DNA from 2 places in the Dactylosporangium maewongense genome. Region 1 is predicted to be linked to the other one. Evidence: predicted binding sites of a transcription regulator. Region 1 holds the regulator's gene; the other holds the start of a gene.
The links. Region 1 encodes HrcA, which represses chaperone genes, less so after heat shock. Its sites were predicted from a motif close to GGTTNGCACNCTCNNNNNGAGNGTGCNAACC; they were not measured.

Region 1 (9,875 bases):
ACGGCGGTGACATCAGCCGGAAGCGCAAGCTGCTGGAGAAGCAGAAGGAAGGCAAGAAGCGGATGAAGATGGTCGGCCGCGTGGAGGTGCCGCAGGAGGCGTTCATCGCCGCACTGTCCACGTCCGACGCCCCCACCGCGGACAAGCCGAAGAAGTGAAGCACTGCCCCCGTTGCGGGGCGTCCACGGACGCCCCGCCGGTGGAGTGCGCCACCTGCGGCTACGAGGTCTTCCTCAACCCCCGCCCGACCGGCACCGCCATCATCTTCGACGACGCCGACCGCTTCGTCGTCATCCGCCGCGCCCGCCCGCCGCAGGTCGGCTGGTGGGACCTGCCCGGCGGCTTCTGCGACGGCTGGGAGCACCCCCGCGACGCGGCGGTCCGCGAGGCCCGCGAAGAGCTCGGCGTCGAGGTCCGTCTCGGCGACTTCGTCGGCATGTGGATCGGCACCTACGAGTACCAGAACGAACAGCTGTCCGTCCTGGACTGCTTCTGGCTGGCCCGGCTGGCCCCCGGCGCCACCATCACCCTCGACACGTCCGAAGGCACCGAGTACGCCTGGGTGCCTTTGTCTGATCCGCCCCCTCTCGCGTTCATCACGATGGAGTCGGCCATACGCGAGGTTCGTCGATCGCCGGGGCGTTTGGTCCCCTGAGGTCACGGGCAATAAGAGCGCAACCGCAACTGCAATCCCCCAGGTTGAGGCTCTGAAGGAGGACACCGTGACTGTCACCGGAATCATCACGGCACTGATCGTCGGCCTGATCGTCGGTGCGCTCGGGCGCCTGGTCGTCCCCGGCCGCCAGAACATCCCGATCTGGCTGACCATGGTGATCGGCGTGGTCGCCGCCCTGCTCGGCACCGTCATCGCGAACGCCATCGGCATCTCCACCGACACCCCCGGTGTCGACTGGGGCGAGCTGCTGATCCAGGTGCTGGTCGCCGCGGTCGGTGTGGCCCTGGTGGTCGGCGTGGCCGGTCGCGGGCGCCGCAGCACCCTGTAACACCCCCATCGCGTCAGGCCCCCAGCCTCCCCGGACTGGGGGCCTTCGCGCGCCATGACCCCGGCGGACGCGGAGCGGCCGTGCGCCTCAGGGGTTGAGGGGCACGGCCGCTTCGGTCAGGCAGGGGGGTAAAGCTAGCGGAGCCAGGGGATGGAGCGGTCGAGGAGGCCGCGGGTCTTGAGCTCCTTGCGGAGGGGGATCTCCTCGTCGATGTAGCCGTTCCAGTTGATGCCCCAGTAGTTGGCCGTGTGCGTGGCCTCGCCCAGGAGCTGGCGCTGGACGGGGGTGCGGTTGGCCCACCACTCGCCGTCGTAGTCGATCGGCATGTCGTCGAGGTTGCGGATCCACCGGTACGTGTAACCGATGAACAGCATCTTGCGGGTGATCTCGGAGTAGTTGGGCGACCGGGAGTGCCAGAGGCGCCGGTCGAAGATGAAGCAGTCGCCCGGGTTGGCCGTGATCTCCACGGTGCCCTCGGGGTCGGGGTTCTCGACCGTGGTGTCGGCCGGGCGGGGCAGCGAGTTCCAGAGGTGGCTGCCCGGGATGACCTTGGTGGCGCCGCGGCCCTGCTCCGAGAGGTCGGAGATGACATAGGCGATCTTCAGCGAGAACATGGGCCGCGGGAGGTTCGGGTCCATGGTCTCGGGGTCGGAGTTCTGCCGGTACCCGTCCTGGTGCCAGCCCCACGAGGGAGCTTCCGTCATCGCCGCCGGCGGGGTGATGTCGAGGTGGTTGTGGTGCGTGTAGATGTTCCAGCCGGCCAGGCCCCACATGTACGGGAAGAGGGTCGGCTGGGTCAGCAGGTGCCCGAAGAGCTCGTCACGGTTCAGGAAGCCCAGCAGGTGCAGCGTGCCGTCCTTCTTCATGCTGCTGGAGCCGGCCGCCTGCTCCTCGGCGTAGACCCGGTCCATGGCGGCTTCGAGCTGCGCGCGGTGGTCTTCCTTCAACACGTTGCGGACCAGCAGGAAGCCCTGGTCCAGGAATTCCTTGCGGTCGGCCTCGCTGATCGGCTCATAGCCGGTCAGACCGCCGTAGTCGGGTGCAGCGGACGTCATGTCCTCCCCTTACTTTCGTCAACCAGGGAACGACCGATGGTAACGCGAGGTGTACAACGGACCGAGTCGGGAGTTCTCCACCGGACAGTGCGAAATCCCGTCCGAACGGCGTGCAACCTGCGCGTCAGTAGACCTCGGCGACGACGCGGTCGCCGCTGGCGCCGCCACGCTGCGTGATCCGGGCCCAGCTGCCGCTCTTCGCGGTCCACTCCATGTCGTTGAACGCGACCCGCTTGACGCCGTGGTCCTGGGCGTGGGCGACCATCCAGTGCGCGTACTGCCAGCCGGTCTTCTGCTCGCGGACCTTGAGCGCGACCCCGACGAGGTCGGTGACGTCGGCGGTGCTGACGTTGCCCCAGTCGAGCTTGACGCCGGCGGCGAGGGTCTGCGCGGCCTCGACGCCGTGGCTGGAGGACTCGGTGACGGTGCAGGAGACGGCGCCGGTGGCCTCGCCGCTCAGGGCGCGGGCCATGATCTCCGACTCGTCGACCCACTTCTCGTACGCCTCGGGGTGGGCGCTGCGCTGCACCTCCTGCGCGGCGTCGGTGACGCGCATCTTCTCCCAGCCCTTGACCTTCAGCAGGGCGGTGTAGAAGGCGTTCGCCGCGTAGCGCGGGTCGGCGATCTGCTCGGGCTTGCCCCAGCCCTGGCTGGGCCGCTGCTGGAAGAGGCCGATCGAGTCGCGGTCGCCGCCGGCGAGGTTCTCCAGCTTCGACTCCTGCCACGCGGTGGCGAGGGCCACGACCAGCGCCCGCCGGGGCACACCACGGCGCAGGCCGACGGCGGTGATGGTGGCGGCGTTGGCGACCTGCTCCGAGTCCAGCGGCACGGAGGTGACGGTCGAGGAGGAGCCGGACGACGCGGCGGGCGCGCTGCCGGCGTCGATGACGCAGGCGCGGCCCGGCGGCAGCAGCGCCGGCAGGTGGTCGCCGAGCTTCTGCAGCAGCGCGTAGATGCCGGCGGTCGCGACGATGCCGAGCACCACGATCGCGATCAGCACGTGTCGTGTACGCATCGTCACCTCCTGACCTGAGAACTTGACCAGCGTACGTCCCACCCGCCACCACATCCCCGCGCTACACACCGGGACGGGACGGGTCCGGCCGTTCAGGCGACGCCGTCAGGGATCCAGTTCGGGTCTCGTTTGTCCCGAAATGCCATGATTCCCTCGATTCCTTCGGCGGAACCGAAATACGACACGGAAAGTTCCGTCATGGCCGCCAGCTCGTCACGGAACGTGTCGGCTTTCCGTCGCCGGAGCAGCTCCTTCGTGCCGCGCAGGGCGCCCGGCGCTCCCCGTACCAGCGACGCGACGAACGCCGAGACGGCCTCGTCGACCTGGTCGGCGGCGACGGCGGCGGTGACCAGACCGATCTCGCGGGCCCGGGCGCCGTCGAACGTCGCCCCCGTCAGGAACAGCTCCGCGGCGGCGCGTGGGGACAGCCGTGGCAGCACCGTGGCGGAGATCACGGCCGGGATGACGCCGATGCGCACCTCGGAGAACGCGAATGTCGCCTCGAGCGAGCAGACCGCGATGTCGGCGGCGGCGATGAGGCCCAGGCCACCCGCGCGGGCGGGCCCGGTGAGCCGCGCGACGACGGGCTTCGGGCACTCCCAGATCGCGGTGAGCACCTCGCCGAGCCGGTTGATCGGCGGCTTGCCCGAGCCGAACGCGGCCGCGGTCTCCTTCAGGTCCGCGCCCGAGCAGAAGACCGGCCCGGTGTGGGTGAGCACGACGACCCGCACGGTGTCGTCCGCGGTGGCGGCGGCGAGCGCGGCGAGAAGCTCCTCGATCAGGGCCGTCGACAGCGCGTTGCGGTTGGCGGGGCTGTCGAGCGTGACCGTCGCCACGCCATGCGCCGTCTGTGACCGTACGAGTGGCATGCGGGCACACTAGTGAAATGCCCGGAACACTGCCAGAAGGTGAGCCGATCCCGCGGGACGGCGCGCTGCCCGACGGGGTCGCCGACGCGGCGGGGGAGGCGGGGTTCGGGGTCTACGTCCACGTCCCGTTCTGCGCGTCCCGCTGCGGGTACTGCGACTTCAACACGTACACCGCCGACGAGGGCGTCCTGAGCGCCGGCTATGCCGAGCAGGTCCTCGACGAGCTGGCCCTGGCCGCCAAGGTGGTCGCGCCGCCGCGGGTCGACACGGTCTTCTTCGGTGGCGGCACGCCGACGCTGCTGCCGCCGGCGGAGCTGGCCCGCATCCTCGACGGCATCGACCGCACCTGGGGCCTCGCCGGCGACGCCGAGGTCACCACGGAGGCCAACCCGGAGTCCGTCGACGCGGCGGGGCTGCGGCAGCTGCGCGCGGCCGGGTTCAACCGGATCTCCCTGGGCATGCAGTCCGTCGCGCCGGGCGTCCTGGCGGTGCTCGACCGTCGGCACACCCCCGGGCGGCCGGCGGCGGCGGTCGCGGAGGCGCGCGCGGCCGGGTTCGAGCGGGTCAACCTGGACCTGATCTACGGCACGCCCGGCGAGCGCCCCGAGGACTTCGCGGCGTCCCTGCGCACCGTGATCGGCTCGGGCGTGGACCACGTGAGCGCGTACGCCCTGATCGTCGAGGACGGGACCCGGCTGGCGGCCCGCATGCGCCGCGGTGAGCTGCCGTACCCGGACGACGACGTGGCCGCCGACCGCTACCTCGCCGCCGAGCAGGCCCTGACGGAGGCCGGGATGACGTGGTACGAGGTGTCGAACTGGTCCCGCGACTCGCCCTGCCGGCACAACGAGCTCTACTGGCGCGGCGGCGACTGGTGGGGCCTCGGGCCCGGCGCGCACAGCCACGTGCGGGGGGTGCGGTGGTGGAACGTGAAGCACCCGCACACGTACGCGGCGCGCCTCGCCGACGGTGCGTCGCCGGGGCACGCGCGGGAGGTGCTGACCGAGGAGGAGCGGCGCTTCGAGGACGTGCTGCTGCGGATCCGGCTCGCCTCGGGCCTGCCCCTGGCCGTCCTGGAGCCGCCGGCGCTGGAGGGCGCCCGCCGCTGCCTCGACGACGGGCTGCTGGAGGCCGGTCCGTTCGCCGAGGGCCGGGCCGTGCTCACGCTGCGTGGCCGCCTGCTCGCGGACGCCGTGGCCCGCGACCTGACCTGACCTGCCCTGACCTGAACTCAGAGGGGCCGGACATGGCGAGGGGCGGCTCGATGGCCGCCCCTCGAACGATCGGATGCCTTACTTGATGAAGCGGTACGTCATCGGGTAGCGGTACAGCTCGCCGCCGTTGGCCTTCATGCCCGCGATGATCGCGAACACGACGATGACGATCCACGGCACGATGAGCGTGAGGCCGAAGGTGCACACCGACAGCAGGGCGCCCACGAACAGGATGATGCCCCACGTGATGTGGAAGTTCAGCGCCTCGTTGGCGTGCGCCTTGACCGTGGGCGACTCGTTGCCCTTGGCCAGCAGCGCGATGAGCGGGGCGATGAAGCCGATGAAGATGCCACCGAAGTGCGCGATCAGGGCCCAGGTCTTCTCGTCGCTGTTCGCGTAGCCGACCGGGCCGGCGCCGGGGTATCCACCGGGCTGCTGGTATCCGTACTGACCCGGCTGCTGGTAACCGCCGGGCTGCTGGTAGCCACCGGGCTGCTGGTAACCGCCCTGCTGGTAGGCGTTCGGGTCCTGGTAGCCCGCGCCGCTGGTCGGCGGCGGGTAACCTCCACCGGAGACCGGCGGCTGCTGGCCGTAGTCCGGGCCCGGCGGCGGATACTGTGCCCCGCCCGGCATCGAATAGGGGTTGTTGGGGTCCTGCGGCACGCCGTACTCCCCGGGGCGAGGTGGTTCACTCATGGGGGCCACGGTAGGGGTACCGATCAACTATCGCCAGCGACGTGGCATGACTTCTTTTGGACAAACTTGGCGCAGACCAGTCCAATAGCGGCGGTTCGCACACATGACGATCATTCCGTGGGCGGCGCGGGCGACGTAGACTGGCACTCACAAAGTGGGAGTGCCAGTTTCTCGAGGAGGTGCGCATGGCTCTCGACGAGCGCAAGCTCGAGGTCCTGCGTGCCATCGTCGAGGACTACGTCGCCACCCAGGAGCCCGTCGGGAGCAAGGCCCTCGTCGAGCGGCACAACCTGCGGGTCTCGCCGGCGACGGTCCGCAACGACATGGCCGTCCTCGAGGAGGAGGGCTATATCCGGCAGCCGCACACGAGCGCCGGTCGCGTGCCCACCGACGCCGGCTACCGGCTCTTCGTCGACAAGCTGTCCCGCGTCAAGCCGCTGAGCCCCGCCGAGCGCCGGGCGATCGAGCGGTTCCTGATCGGCGCCGTGGACCTCGACGACGTCGTGCACCGCACCGTGCGGCTGCTCGCGCAGCTGACCCGGCAGGTCGCCGTCGTGCAGTATCCGAGCCTGTCGCGGGCCAGCGTGCGCCACTTCGAGCTGGTGCCGCTGTCCACCACCCGGCTGATGGTGGTCATGATCGCTGAGACCGGCCGGGTCGAGCAGCGGATGGTCGACCTGCCCGGCCCGATCCTCGCCGACGACGTCACCGAGCTGCGCCGCAGAATTAACGAGAAGCTCGTCGGCAAGCGCCTCGTGGACACCCCGCCACTCGTCCAGGCGCTCGTCGAGGAGTCCGGGCCGAGCCTGCGCCCGCCGATGACCGTCCTGTCGACCGTTCTGCTGGAGACCCTGGTCGAGCGCACCGAGGAGCGGATCGCGCTCGCCGGCACCGCCAACCTGGCCCGCGGCGGCCTGCTGGACTTCCAGGGTTCGCTGCGGCCGATCCTCGAGGCGCTCGAGGAGGAGGTCATCCTGCTCAAGCTCTTCGGCGAGGTCGAGCCGAGCATGACCCGGGTCCGCATCGGCGACGAGAACGAGATCGAGGACCTGCGCAGCGCGTCGATCGTGGCGACCGGCTATGGGCCGGGCTCCATCGTGGTGGGCGGCATGGGTGTGCTCGGGCCGACGCGGATGGACTACCCCGGAAACATCGCCACGGTGCGTGCCGTGGCACGCTACGTCGGCGATCTGCTGGGACAAGGTTGAACCTCATGGACGAGTCAGGGGCATAGGACTCAGTGGCGAAGGACTACTACGGAATTCTCGGTGTCAAACGGGACTCCACGGCCGACGAGATCAAGCGCGCTTACCGGCGGCTGGCGCGCGAGTTCCACCCGGACGTCAATCCCGATCCTGTGGCACAGGAGAAGTTCAAGGAGATCAACGCGGCCTACGAGGTGCTGTCCGACCCGCGTAAGCGGGAGATGGTCGACCTCGGCGGCGACCCGCTCGCGCCCGGTGGCGGCGGGGCCGGCCCGCAGGGCGGGGCGTTCGTAGGGTTCCAGGACATCATGGACGCGTTCTTCGGCACGACCGCCAGCCGCGGGCCTCGCCCGCGGATCCGGCCGGGCGCCGACGCGATCCTGCGGCTGGACCTCGACCTGCACGAGACCGCGTTCGGTGTCGAGGCGCCGATCACCGTCGACACCGCCGTCGTGTGCAGCACCTGCACCGGCGCCGGCACCGCGCCCAACACCCACCCGACCACCTGCGAGATCTGCGGCGGTCGCGGCGAGGTCCAGTCGGTGCAGCGCACGTTCCTCGGCCAGGTCGTCTCGGCCCGGCCGTGCTCGGCCTGCCAGGGCTTCGGCACCGTCATCCCGCACCCGTGCGCGACGTGCGGCGGCGACGGCCGGGTCCGCACCCGCCGCACGCTGACCGTGAAGATCCCGTCCGGCGTCGAGGACGGCATGCGCATCCGCCTCGCCCAGCAGGGCGAGGTCGGCCCCGGCGGCGGCCCGCCCGGGGACCTCTACGTCGAGATCCACGAGCGCCCGCACGACGTGTATTCCCGCAAGGACGACGACCTGCACTGCCGGGTCACCGTCCCGATGACGGCGGCGGCCCTCGGCACCCGGCTGACGATCAAGACCCTCGACGGCGAGGAGACGGTCGACGTCAAGGCCGGCACCCAGCCCAACCAGACGCTGCGCATCCGCGGCAAGGGCGTCCCGCACCTGCGCGGCACCGGCCGCGGTGACCTGCACGTCCACCTCGACGTGCGCACCCCGACGCGGCTGGAGCCGGAGCAGGAGAAGCTGCTGCGCGACTTCGCCCGCACCCGCGGCGAGGAGGTCGCCGAGCTGTCCAAGCAGGGCGGCTTCTTCTCCCGGGTGCGCGACGCGTTCAACGGACACGCGTGAGCCTTCCGCTCTTCCTGGTCCCCGATCTTCCTGTCGGGGACCACTGGCGGCTCGACGGGCCCGAGGGGCATCACGCGGCCAACGTGCAGCGGCTCTCGCCCGGTGAGGCGCTCCTGCTCTGCGACGGCCGCGGCGGCCTGCGGCAGGCGGTGGTCGCGGCGGCGCACAAGGGTGCGCTCGATCTCGACCTCGGCGAACTGAAGCAGGTCCCCGCGCCCGACCCGAGGATCACCGTGGTGCAGGGGATCGCCAAGGGCGAGCGGGCGGAGCTGGCCGTGCAGCTGATGACGGAGCTCGGCGTCGACCGGATCGTCCCGTGGCAGGCCGCCCGCAGCATCGCGCGGTGGAAGGACGCCAAGCCGGTCGAACGGTGGCGGTCCACGGTCCGCGAGGCGGTCAAGCAGTCCCGCCGCGCCTGGCTGCCCGAGGTCACCGACGCGCGGACCACGAAGCAGCTCTCCCTCACCGGCACCGTCCTGCTGTTGCACGAGGAGGCGTCGGAACCGCTGTCGACCGTCCCTCTCGACGGCGACATCACCCTGGTCGTCGGCCCCGAGGGCGGCATCGCACCGGAGGAGCTCGCCGCGTTCCCCGACGCCGTCCCGGTGCGCCTGGGCCCCGAGGTCCTGCGCACGTCGACGGCGGGCGCCGCCGCCCTGGCCGCCCTGTCGGTCCGCCTCGGCCGCTGGTGAGGACCGCTCAGCGGAAGTAGGAGGCGCCGTTCAGGTCGAGGACGGCGCCCGAGGACCATTCCGAGCCCGCGAGGAACAGCACCGCCTCGGCGACCTCCTCAGGCCGGGCGACCCGGTTGAACGGGCTCTGCGCGCGGATCGCGTCGCCGTCGCCGGTGGCCATGACGGCGTTGCCCATGTCGGTGGCGACGAAGCCCGGGGCGACCGCGTTGACGGCGATGCCGCGAGGGGCCAGGGCCAGGGCGAGGGACTGGGTCAGCGAGTTCAGGCCGGCCTTGGCGGCGCCGTACGCCGGGTAGCGGGGTTCGCCGCGGTACGCGCCGCGCGAGGAGACGTTGACGATCCGGCCGCCCTCGCCGAGGTGGCGGGCGGCGCACCAGCAGACGTTGGCGGGGCCGGTCAGGTTGGCGGCCAGGGTCACCTGCCAGGCGGCCTGCCAGGTGGCGTAGTCATCGGTGAGGATCGGGTGCTCGACGGCGACGGCCGCGTTGTTGACGACCACGTCGAGGCCGCCGAGGGAGAGTGCCGCGCCGTCGACGAAGGCCTGGACGGCGGCGGGGTCGGTCAGGTCGCCGGAGACGATCACGTGACCGTCGCCGGGCAGCGCCGCCCGGACCTTCTCGGCGAGGTCCGCCGAGTCGCGGTGGTGCACCGCGACCGTGTCGCCCGCCGCGGCGAACGCGTGCGCGACCGCCTCGCCGATGCCGCGGGATGCCCCTGTCACCAACACCTTGCGTCCAGCCATGGCAGCACCGTACAAGAGCCGCAGGACACATACGATGCGACTGTGACTGATGACTGCCTGTTCTGCCGCATCGTCGCGGGCGAGATCCCGGCGACCGTGGTCCACGAGACCGACGACACCCTGGCGTTCCGCGACATCGACCCGAAGGCGCCCACGCACGTGCTGGTGATCCCGAGGGCGCATCACGCCGACGTCGCGGCGCTCACCGCCGCCGACCCGG
Region 2 (9,875 bases), on a different contig from region 1:
ACGAAAGACGTACACCTGCCGCAAACGCAATAAGCGCATGAAGGGCAGGCCGTGGGTTCGCCACGATCCTGCCCCGCACACGTCGCACCAGCGCCCAGTGATCCCCCGTCATGCCACGGGCGGCCGGTGCCGTCTCAACACCCGACTCGAAGCCCCAGGGACTGGGTCAGCGGTCGGGCTGGTTGGCCCGCTTGTCCTGCGCGGTGGTCTGCTGCTCCTGCTGGAGCTTCTTTGCCTGCATGGTGGCCATGTTCGCGGTCGCCTGCTGTCCCGTGATGTCCGCGTCCGGGGTGATCATCATGTCGTCGGAACGGTCCGGGTCCATGTAGCCGAGGTCGTCTTCGCTGCGGTGCATGCCGCGGCTGTCGAAGTTGCTGTTCTTCTGTGACTTACCCATGGCTTCCCCCTCGTGTAGGCCGCTCCCACCATATGAGGACCGTTCACGTGATGCGGGCAAATTCGACATTTCGCATCTAGAGTCGTGGGGATGAGCGGTGCGATACCAGTCATCGACGGCCACAACGACCTGCCGTGGCGGCTGCGGATGCGCGGCCCGGCCGACATCGCGGGTCACGCCGCAGGGCTGCACACGGATCTCCCCCGCCTCCGGCAGGGCGGCGTCAAGGCGCAGTTCTGGTCGGTGTACGTCCCGTGCGGCATCCCTCAGTCCGAGGCCACCGTGAAGGTGCTCGAGCAGATCGACCTGGTGCACCGGCTGGTCGACGCGCACCCCGGCGAACTGGCGCTGGCGACGACCGCCGACGAGGTCGAGCGGATCAGCGAAACCGGACGGATCGCGTCGCTGCTCGGCGCCGAGGGCGGGCATTGCATCGATGACTCTCTCGGCGTTTTGCGCAGTCTGTACCGCCTGGGCGTCCGCTACCTCACGCTCACCCACGGCAAGAACACCGCCTGGGCCGACAGCGCGACGGACGAGCCCGCGGTCGGCGGCCTGTCGGCGTTCGGCGTGGAGGTGGTCCGCGAGCTGAACCGGCTCGGCATGATGGCCGACCTGTCGCACGTGGCCCCCGAGACGATGCACGCGGCGCTCGACGTCTCCACGGCGCCCGCGTTCTTCTCGCACTCCTCCGCCCGCGCCCTGTGCGACCACCCGCGCAACGTCCCCGACGACGTCCTCACCCGGGTCCGCGACACCGGCGGCGTGGTGATGGTGACGTTCGTGCCGTTCTTCCTCAACGAGACCTGCCGCCAGTGGGGCGACGAGCTCGTCCGCGTGGAGGACGCCATCCCCGCCGAGTACGGCTCCCAGGAGTTCGAACGCCTGCAGCGCGACTGGATCGCCGCCAACCCCTGCCCCCCGTCCACCGTCCGCGACGTCGCCGACCACGTGGAGCACGTCCGCGACGTCGCCGGCATCACCGCGGTCGGCATAGGCGGCGACTTCGACGGTACGGAAGTCCTGCCCACCGGCCTCCACGACGTGTCGACGTACCAGTCCCTGTTCGAGGAGCTACGGACCCGCGGCTGGTCCGACGCCGACCTGCGCCGCCTGGGCTGGGAGAACACACTGCGCGTCCTGCGCGACACCTGCGGCTGACCCGACCCCCACGCCCCCGCCATGATCGAAGGACGGATCCGGTCGTGCTGGCGGCCAGATCGGTCCTTGGATCATGGCTGGAGGACGGAGACGCCACGACGCCGTGCTGATCACGGCAGGCAAACCACAGACAAGAACGCAGCCCGGGTAACCAACCGCGGGCGAATCACCGCGGGGCCGACCAGCGCGGCGCCGAAGCATCGCCGCCGGACCGACCAAACGCCGGCGCGACAAGCCACAGGCGGAATCGCGGCCCACCGACCTGCACCACCTGGGCTGAGAGAACACGCTGCGCGTCCTGCGCGACACCTGCGGCTGACCCACCACGCCCGGCCGCCAGCCGCTACACCCCCGCCATGATCGAAGGACGGATCCGGGTAACTATTCAGGTGCCCCCCGAATCGCGCTGACCTGCGACTCCGCGAGTGCGGCCGATCAGCGGACCGACCGCGAGCCGATAGTTATGCCCGGATAAGTCACGTTTCGTCATCCACTGTGGACGGATGCATTGCTCCCGGCGCAACGCTCCGACCTGGGGGACCTCATCCGTTCGGAGTACCTGAATAGTTACGGATCCGGTCGTGCTGGCGGCCAGATCGGTCCTTGGATCATGGCTGGAGGACGGAGACGCCACGACGCCGTGCTGATCACGGCAGGCAAACCACAGACAAGATCGCAGCCCGGGCAGCCAGCCACGGACGAATCGCCGTGGGGCCGACCAGCGCCGGGGCGACAAACACCGAGCGGAATCGCGACCGGGCCGACCAACCGCCGGAGGAAGGCGGCCAACCACAGGCAGAAGAACCACGGTTGGGCCGACCAGACGCCGGAGGGCGGCCGACCACAGGCGGAATCGCCCGGTCAGAGAGGGCCCCGGTCAGACGCCGAGCGGCGGAGACGGCCCGCCGCGCAACAAACCGTCAGCGACGGGCGGGGCCAGCGGCCGACCGTCAGCGCCGGGGCAGGAGCCAGCGGCAAACCGTCAGCGCCGGGGCAGGAGCCAGCGGCAAAACCGTCAGCGGCGGGGCTGCGGCCCGCGGCAAAACCGTCAGTGGCGGGTCGGAAGTGTGTGGACAGCAAGAAGGGCAGGCCCGGAACGGGCCTGCCCTTCTTGGAAGTGCTGGACTCAGAAGTCCATGTCGCCGCCGCCGGGGGCGCCCGCGGGGGCCGGGGTCTTCTCCGGCTTGTCCGCGACCACTGCCTCGGTGGTGAGGAAGAGCGCCGCGATCGAGGCGGCGTTCTGCAGGGCGGAGCGGGTGACCTTGGCCGGGTCGATGATGCCCTCGGCCAGGAGGTTCACGTAGTCGCCGGTGGCGGCGTTGAGGCCCCAGCCGGCGTCCAGGTTGCGGACCTTCTCGACCACGACGCCGCCCTCAAGGCCGGCGTTCACGGCGATCTGGCGCAGCGGCGCGTCAAGGGCGACCTTGACGATGTTGGCGCCGGTGGCCTCGTCGCCGACCAGGTCCAGCTTGTCGAAGGCCGACTTGCCGGCCTGGACGAGCGCGACGCCACCGCCGGGGACGATGCCCTCCTCGACGGCCGCCTTCGCGTTGCGCACGGCGTCCTCGATGCGGTGCTTGCGCTCCTTGAGCTCGACCTCGGTGGCCGCGCCGACCTTGATGACCGCGACACCGCCGGCGAGCTTCGCCAGGCGCTCCTGCAGCTTCTCGCGGTCGTAGTCCGAGTCCGACTTCTCGATCTCGGCACGGATCTGCGCCACCCGGCCGTTGATGCCCTCGGCGTCGCCGGAGCCCTCGACGATGGTGGTCTCGTCCTTGGTGATGACGACCTTGCGGGCCTTGCCGAGCAGGTCGAGCGACGCGTTCTCCAGCTTGAGACCGACGGTCTCGGAGATGACCTGACCGCCGGTCAGGATCGCGATGTCGGTCAGCATGGCCTTGCGGCGGTCGCCGAAGCCCGGGGCCTTGACGGCGACGGACTTGAACGTGCCACGGATCTTGTTCACGATCAGGGTCGCGAGGGCCTCGCCCTCGACGTCCTCGGAGATGATCGCGAGGGGCTTGCCGGACTGCATGACCTTCTCCAGCACGGGGAGGAGGTCCTTCACCGCGGAGATCTTCGACTCGACGATGAGGATGTACGGGTCGTCGAGGACCGTCTCCATCCGCTCGGTGTCGGTGACGAAGTACGGCGAGATGTAGCCCTTGTCGAAGCGCATGCCCTCGGTGAGCTCCAGCTCGAGCCCGAAGGTGTTGCTCTCCTCGACGGTGATGACGCCTTCCTTGCCGACCTTGTCCATCGCCTCGGCGATGATCTCGCCGACGGTGGAGTCACCGGCGGAGATCGAGGCCGTGGAGGCGATCTGCTCCTTGGTCTCGACGTCCTTGGCAAGGTTGGCCAGCTCCGACGCGACGGACGCGACGGCGGCCTCGATGCCGCGCTTCAGCGCCATCGGGTTGGCACCCGCGGCGACGTTGCGCAGACCTTCACGGACCAGCGCCTGGGCGAGGACGGTCGCGGTCGTCGTGCCGTCACCGGCGACGTCGTCCGTCTTCTTCGCGACCTCCTTGACCAGCTCGGCGCCGATCTTCTCGTAGGGGTCCTCGAGCTCGATCTCCTTGGCGATGCTCACACCATCGTTGGTGATGGTGGGCGCGCCCCACTTCTTCTCGAGGACGACGTTGCGGCCCTTGGGGCCCAGCGTCACCTTGACGGCGTCGGCGAGGGTGTTCATGCCCCGCTCGAGGCCGCGGCGCGCTTCCTCGTCGAACGCGATAATCTTGGCCATTCGGCGTTGTCCTCCTGGACACTCCGGCTACGCCTCGCGACCCACGTGGGGCCGGCGGCTCACCGCCTGCTTTCGCACCTTCAAGGACCCAGCGGGATCCTCAATGGTCGGGCCGGATGAGCCCGCGACGACCAGCCCCTCGACGCTCCCGCGCCCAGGCGCTGCACCGCCCCGACCGTTGGCACTCACCTGTTGCGAGTGCCAACTCCTGTTTAGCACTCTGGCCCGTCGAGTGCAAGCAAACCCGAGGTGACGGCCAGGGTGGTCGAAGCGTGCAAACACCTACAAATCAGGCATGAATGGCACGAACAATGGCGGAAAAGACGCAGGGCACCGTTCCTCATCAATGAGGACGGTGCCCCGGCGGGGGTGGACGAACGATCTGTCAGGCGAGGTGACGAACCTTCTCGGCCTGCGGGCCCTTCTGGCCCTGCGCGATCTCGAACTCGACGCGCTGTCCGTCTTCCAGCGATTTGTAGCCATCCATCTCGATCGCGGAGAAGTGGACGAAGACGTCCTGCCCCCCGTCGACCGCGATGAAGCCATAGCCCTTTTCGCTGTTGAACCACTTGACGGTGCCCTGTGCCACGGTGCACTTCCTCTGCTTTCGGTCCCTCTTCGTACTCCGGCTGGCTGTGGGGACCAGCCTTGAGGTCCTCGGCCGGCACGCCGGGCCATGAGCGTGGCACCGGCGCGAGGATCGACGACCGAAACGGACGGTACACGAGATAACCCGAGACCCGACAGCCCCAAATCGGACAGCAAGGTCACGGTTCATGCGCACGCAAAAGGTTTCCGATGGGACCTTTCTTGAGCGGTCCGACAAATGCCAGCGCATCGTCAGGCGTCGAATCGTACCGGTAAAGAATAAGCAAAATGTCAGACGAATGTGGATGGAAGCGCCGATCTTGCGGTTGTGCCAGGAAGCCGTGACTGGAACCACGCAACCGCCCACAACCGCAAGATCGGCCTACTTCCGCACTGCTTCCGTGCCCGCGGAAGGTGCGGACGTCAACTCGCGGAGCTTCCGCAAGGGTGACAGAACGAGCGGCACCACCGATACCAGCATTCCGGCGCATGCCACCCAGATGGTCGCGTGCACGCCGATGGCGGTGCCGAGCACGCCGCCGACGAGCCCGCCGATCGGCATCGTGCCCCAGACGATGAACCGCATCGTGGCGTTCATCCGGCCGAGCAGGTCGTCGGGCGTGATCGTCTGCCGGAAGCTGACCTGAGTCACGTTGTAGACCACGACGCCGATGCCGAAGACGATGCTGCCCGCCGCCGCGAGCCACAGCCGCCAGTCGTCGCGCGCGAACGGCACCAGCAGCTCGCCGAGGGACGCGGCGAGCATCGAGATCCACATCGCCGGCCCCTGCCCGAACCAGCGCACGAACGGCCCGACCAGGAACGCGCCGGCCAGCGCGCCGAGCCCGGTGACGCTGAACCACAGGCCGATGACCGCCGGCGACAGGGCGAGGTCCCGGGCGAAGTAGACGATCAGCATCGCGCCGTACATGGAGCCGAAGAAGTTGCCGGTGCCCGTGCACATGGAGATCGCCCGCAGCAGCCGGTTGCCCACGACGAACCGGAGGCCCTCCAGGATCTCCCGGCCGAGGTGCGCGTCGGGCTTGCGGGCCGGGCGCTCCTCGATCTTGCGGATCCGCCACAGGAACAGCGCCGACAGCACGTAGCTGGCCGCGTCGGTGGCGAGGGCGAGCGGGCCGCCGAGCACCTTGACCAGGCCGCCGGCGACGCTCGGGCCGCCGATCTGGGAGGTGGAGCGCACCATCTCCAGGATCGCGTTGCCCTCGACCAGGCGGTCCTTGCCGACCAGGAACGGCAGGTAGCTCTGGTACCCCACGTCGAAGAAGACCGTGCACACCCCGCAGAGCAGGCCCACCACGTACAGCTGCGGCATCCGCAACGTGTCGCTCCACCACGCCAGCGGCACGGAGGCGAGCAGGACCGCCCGCAGGAGGTCGGCGACGATCATCGTCTCGCGCCGCCGGAGCCGGTCCACGAGGGCCCCGGCGGGCAGTCCGACCAGCAGGAACGCGGCGGTCTCGCAGGCGGCCAGGACCCCGACCTCCAGCGCGGTCGCGTCGAGCGTGAGCACGGCGACGAGCGGCAGCGCGAGCAGGGTCACCTGGGTGCCGACCTGACTGATGGTGTCGGCGGTGAAGAGCAGCCGGAAGTCGCGATCGCGGAGCAGGCCGAGTCTCACGGACCCACTGTCGATGACCGATTGGGAAAAGTCAATCGTTAGACTCGGACGATGCGGCGACCAGCGACCGACGCGGAGGCCAAGGCACTCGCCTCCGGCGTCCGCCTGCGCATCATCCGGCTCTGCCTGGACCGTGCGCTCACCAACAAGGAGATCGCCGAGCGGCTCGACGCCAACCCGGCGACCGTGCTGCACCACGTCCGGACGCTGGTCGCGACGGGGTTCCTGGTGCCTCAGGAGGAGCGCCGCGGGCCGCGCGGCACGCGCGAGGTGCCCTACCTGTCGACGACCAAGTCGTGGCAGCTCAGCCTCGGCGACCAGGGCGCGGGCACCAACCGGGCGATGCTCGACGCGTTCAACGACGAGCTGGCGATGCTGGACGGTCAGGCCGACACGGTCAACTTCGCCCGGCTCGGGCTGCGGCTCACCCCGGCGGAGTGGCAGGAGCTGCAGGACCGCTTCGAGACGCTGCTCGACGAATACGCCGGCCGCGAGCGCACCCACGGCCGACCTTATTCGATCTTCCTCGCCATGTACGAGGACCGCTCACGCGACTGACGCCTGCCAGTTGGCCCACCGGTCGAGCGCGCGGAAACCCATCGCCTCGTTGATCGCGATCATGTGCGAGTTGACCTCGGCGTTGAACGTGTCGACGATCCGGACCGCCGGCTCCTGTGCGCGCATGGTCTGCAGGTTGACCAGCTTGGAGATCAGGCCGAGCCGGTGCCCCCGGTGCGCCGGGTGCACCAGGGTGATCTGCTGCCACGCGTGCCAGTCGACGGTCTTGCTCATCCGTAGCGCGCTCAACGCGACGAGCCGGCCGGTCGCGTCGTGGATGACGCCGGTCTCGTACGGGCGCGCACCGTAGCGGGCGCGCGTCTCGTACACCCGCCGCAGACGATCGGCGTCGACCTTCTCCGCCTCCAGGTCGAGGTCACCCTTCGGCGCCTCGTCGAGGAAGGAGCTGTCCAGCAGCGCCATGTCCTCGAGCAGCTCCTCGGGCGGCGTGTTGCCCCACTGGACGGTGCTGTAGCCGGCCGCCTTCGGCCGGCTCGTGGCGAGCATCCTCGCCAGCTCGGCATCGTCGGCGGTCGACAGGTCGAGCCGGCGGCGCACGTCCAGGAGCTTGTTGTCCAGGCCGAGCGCCGCGGCGAACGGCGCCGAGGAGCCGGTCGGCGCGCCACCGGCGTCGGTGATCACGCTGAAGCCCATCACCGAGGTGCGACCACGGGCCAGGCCGAAGCCGACCGCGTGCCGGAACAGCGCCCGCCCGACGCCCCGCCGCCGGTGCTCCTTCAGGACCAGCACGTCGAGGAACGATTTGTTCAGATTGTCGAATATCGGGAGATCCGCCTGTACGAGCCCGACCGCGAGACCGTCGCGATACGCCAGGAACGTGTGCCGGTCCGTGCCCGGCATCGGCAGGCGGACCCGGACCTCGTGCTCGGCCCGGCAGCTCGGTGGGAAGTCCGGCAGGTCGGCGAGGATCGCCTCGTTACCGATGGTGAAGGCCGCGTCGACCGCCGCCGGGTCATCGGCGTCCAGCTCGACGATGCTGAGGTCCTGACTCATGCCCGCCAGCGTGGCGCAGAGACGCATCGACGGACAACAGATATACGGGGACCGGTGGAAATGGTCGAGAGGACGCTCGCCAACACCTCCGGTGTTGTGGTCGCGGGCCTGGACCAGGGTCCGGGCCTCGCGGCGACACGTCCTCCCGCACCGAGCATCCTGGCGCGCGGTCCTGAGGTCGTCAAGTCCCTCGCCGGGTGGCTTCGAGACGCACGGCTTGAGCGCGGTCACACTGCGTCGCGACCGGCTCCGTCGATCGGCTGAGTCGCCCCTCGTCCAAGGAGTGAAAGCGCTCTCTCAGCCGCACCCGAGCCGACACCGTCCGTCACGGCGTCGGCGGGTTGCGCGAAAAAATCAGCCCTCAGCCGAAATGGCCCGGACCTCAGCTCACCAGCCCGGCCTCGCGGACGGACTTCAGCGAGGGCTTGACCCGGTGCGTCGGGCCGACCGTGCCGGCGACCGCATCGAGGGTCTTCAGCCCGTCGCCGGTGTTGAAGACGACCGTCTCCTTCGACGGGTCGAGCCTGCCGGTCTCGACCAGCTTCTTCAGCACCGCGGTGGTGACCCCGCCGGCGGTCTCGGCGAACACGCCGGTCGTGCGGGCGAGCAGCTCGATGCCGGCGCGGATCTCGTCGTCGTCGACGTACTCCATCCAGCCGCCGGTGCGCCGCACCGACTCCAGCGCGTAGACGCCGGCCGCCGGGTCGCCGATGTTGAGCGACTTGGCGATGCCCGTCGGCTTCACCGGGACGATCTCGTCGGTGCCCTTGTGCAGCGCCACCGCGATCGGGTTGCAGCCCGCGGACTGCGCGCCGAACACCGTCCACTCCGTGTCGGGCACGAGCCCGATCTCCACCAGCTCGCTGAACGCCTTGTCGATCTTCGTCAGCAGCTCGCCGCTGGCCATCGGGATCACGACCTGCGCCGGGATCCGCCAGCCGAGCTGCTCCGCGACCTCATACCCGAGCGTCTTGGACCCCTCGGCGTAGAACGGCCGCACGTTGACGTTGACGAACGCCGTGTCCTCGAACTCATCGGTCTCGGTCAGCTCCGAGCACAGCCGGTTGACGTCGTCGTAGGACCCCTCGATCGCCACGACGTCACCGCCGTACACAGCGCTCATGACGACCTTGCCGGGCTCCAGGTCCGACGGGATGAACACCGTCGACGGCACCCCGGCCCGCGCCGCGTGCGCGGCGACCGAGTTGGCCAGGTTGCCGGTGGAGGCGCACGAGTAGCGGGTGAACCCCAGCGCCTTCGCCGCCGTCAGCGCCACCGAGACGACCCGGTCCTTGAACGAGTGGGTCGGGTTGGCCGAGTCGTCCTTCACCCACAGCGCGCCGGTGATGCCGAGCTCCTTGGCCAGCAGATCCGCCTTGACCAGCGGGGTCAGCCCCGGGTCGAGGGTCACGCGGCTGGCGGGGTCGGTGCCGACCGGCAGCAGCGGCGCATAGCGCCAGATGTTCTGGGGGCCGGCTTCGATCTGCTCGCGGGTGACCCGGCCGAGCGCCTCGGCGTCGTAGCCCACCTCGAGCGGGCCGAAACACTCGTAACAGGCGTGCTGCGCGGCGAGCGGGAACTGGGCGCCGCAGCCACGGCAGACCAGGTGGCGGGCGGGAGAGTCGGTGAAGACGCCGAGCGTCGAGGTCATGGAGGCCTTCCTCTCATCTTTCCCAGGTGCATGGCCTTGCGCACCGGGACGGATTTGGCACCTACCGCGACCGGACTCAGCGTCGAGACGTGTCGCAGGGGTTGCCGGGGCTTCATCG

Region 2: a site for HrcA is predicted at 4,484-4,514, ahead of groL (chaperonin GroEL). Genes of this name have one in related genera too.

What each region holds. Positions count from the first base shown of each region.
Region 1 is NZ_BAAAQD010000030.1:65,108-74,982, reverse strand. It holds gene lepA (translation elongation factor 4) at 1-158, shown strand, start outside; gene ABD332_RS48820 (NUDIX hydrolase) at 200-655, shown strand; gene ABD332_RS48815 (GlsB/YeaQ/YmgE family stress response membrane protein) at 723-1,004, shown strand; gene ABD332_RS48810 (phytanoyl-CoA dioxygenase family protein) at 1,139-2,059, opposite strand; gene ABD332_RS48805 (hypothetical protein) at 2,184-3,074, opposite strand; gene ABD332_RS48800 (enoyl-CoA hydratase-related protein) at 3,167-3,943, opposite strand; gene hemW (radical SAM family heme chaperone HemW) at 3,961-5,157, shown strand; gene ABD332_RS48790 (DUF4870 domain-containing protein) at 5,236-5,853, opposite strand; gene hrcA (heat-inducible transcriptional repressor HrcA) at 6,039-7,061, shown strand; gene dnaJ (molecular chaperone DnaJ) at 7,094-8,218, shown strand; gene ABD332_RS48775 (16S rRNA (uracil(1498)-N(3))-methyltransferase) at 8,215-8,910, shown strand; gene ABD332_RS48770 (SDR family NAD(P)-dependent oxidoreductase) at 8,918-9,655, opposite strand; gene ABD332_RS48765 (histidine triad nucleotide-binding protein) at 9,698-9,875, shown strand, end outside.
Region 2 is NZ_BAAAQD010000045.1:21,957-31,831, forward strand. It holds gene ABD332_RS54930 (GNAT family N-acetyltransferase) at 1-33, shown strand, start outside; gene ABD332_RS54935 (hypothetical protein) at 167-397, opposite strand; gene ABD332_RS54940 (dipeptidase) at 488-1,558, shown strand; gene groL (chaperonin GroEL) at 2,685-4,307, opposite strand; gene ABD332_RS54950 (cold-shock protein) at 4,693-4,896, opposite strand; gene ABD332_RS54955 (MFS transporter) at 5,278-6,534, opposite strand; gene ABD332_RS54960 (helix-turn-helix domain-containing protein) at 6,586-7,092, shown strand; gene ABD332_RS54965 (GNAT family N-acetyltransferase) at 7,081-8,106, opposite strand; gene thrC (threonine synthase) at 8,489-9,757, opposite strand; SAM riboswitch class I at 9,768-9,875, opposite strand, start outside.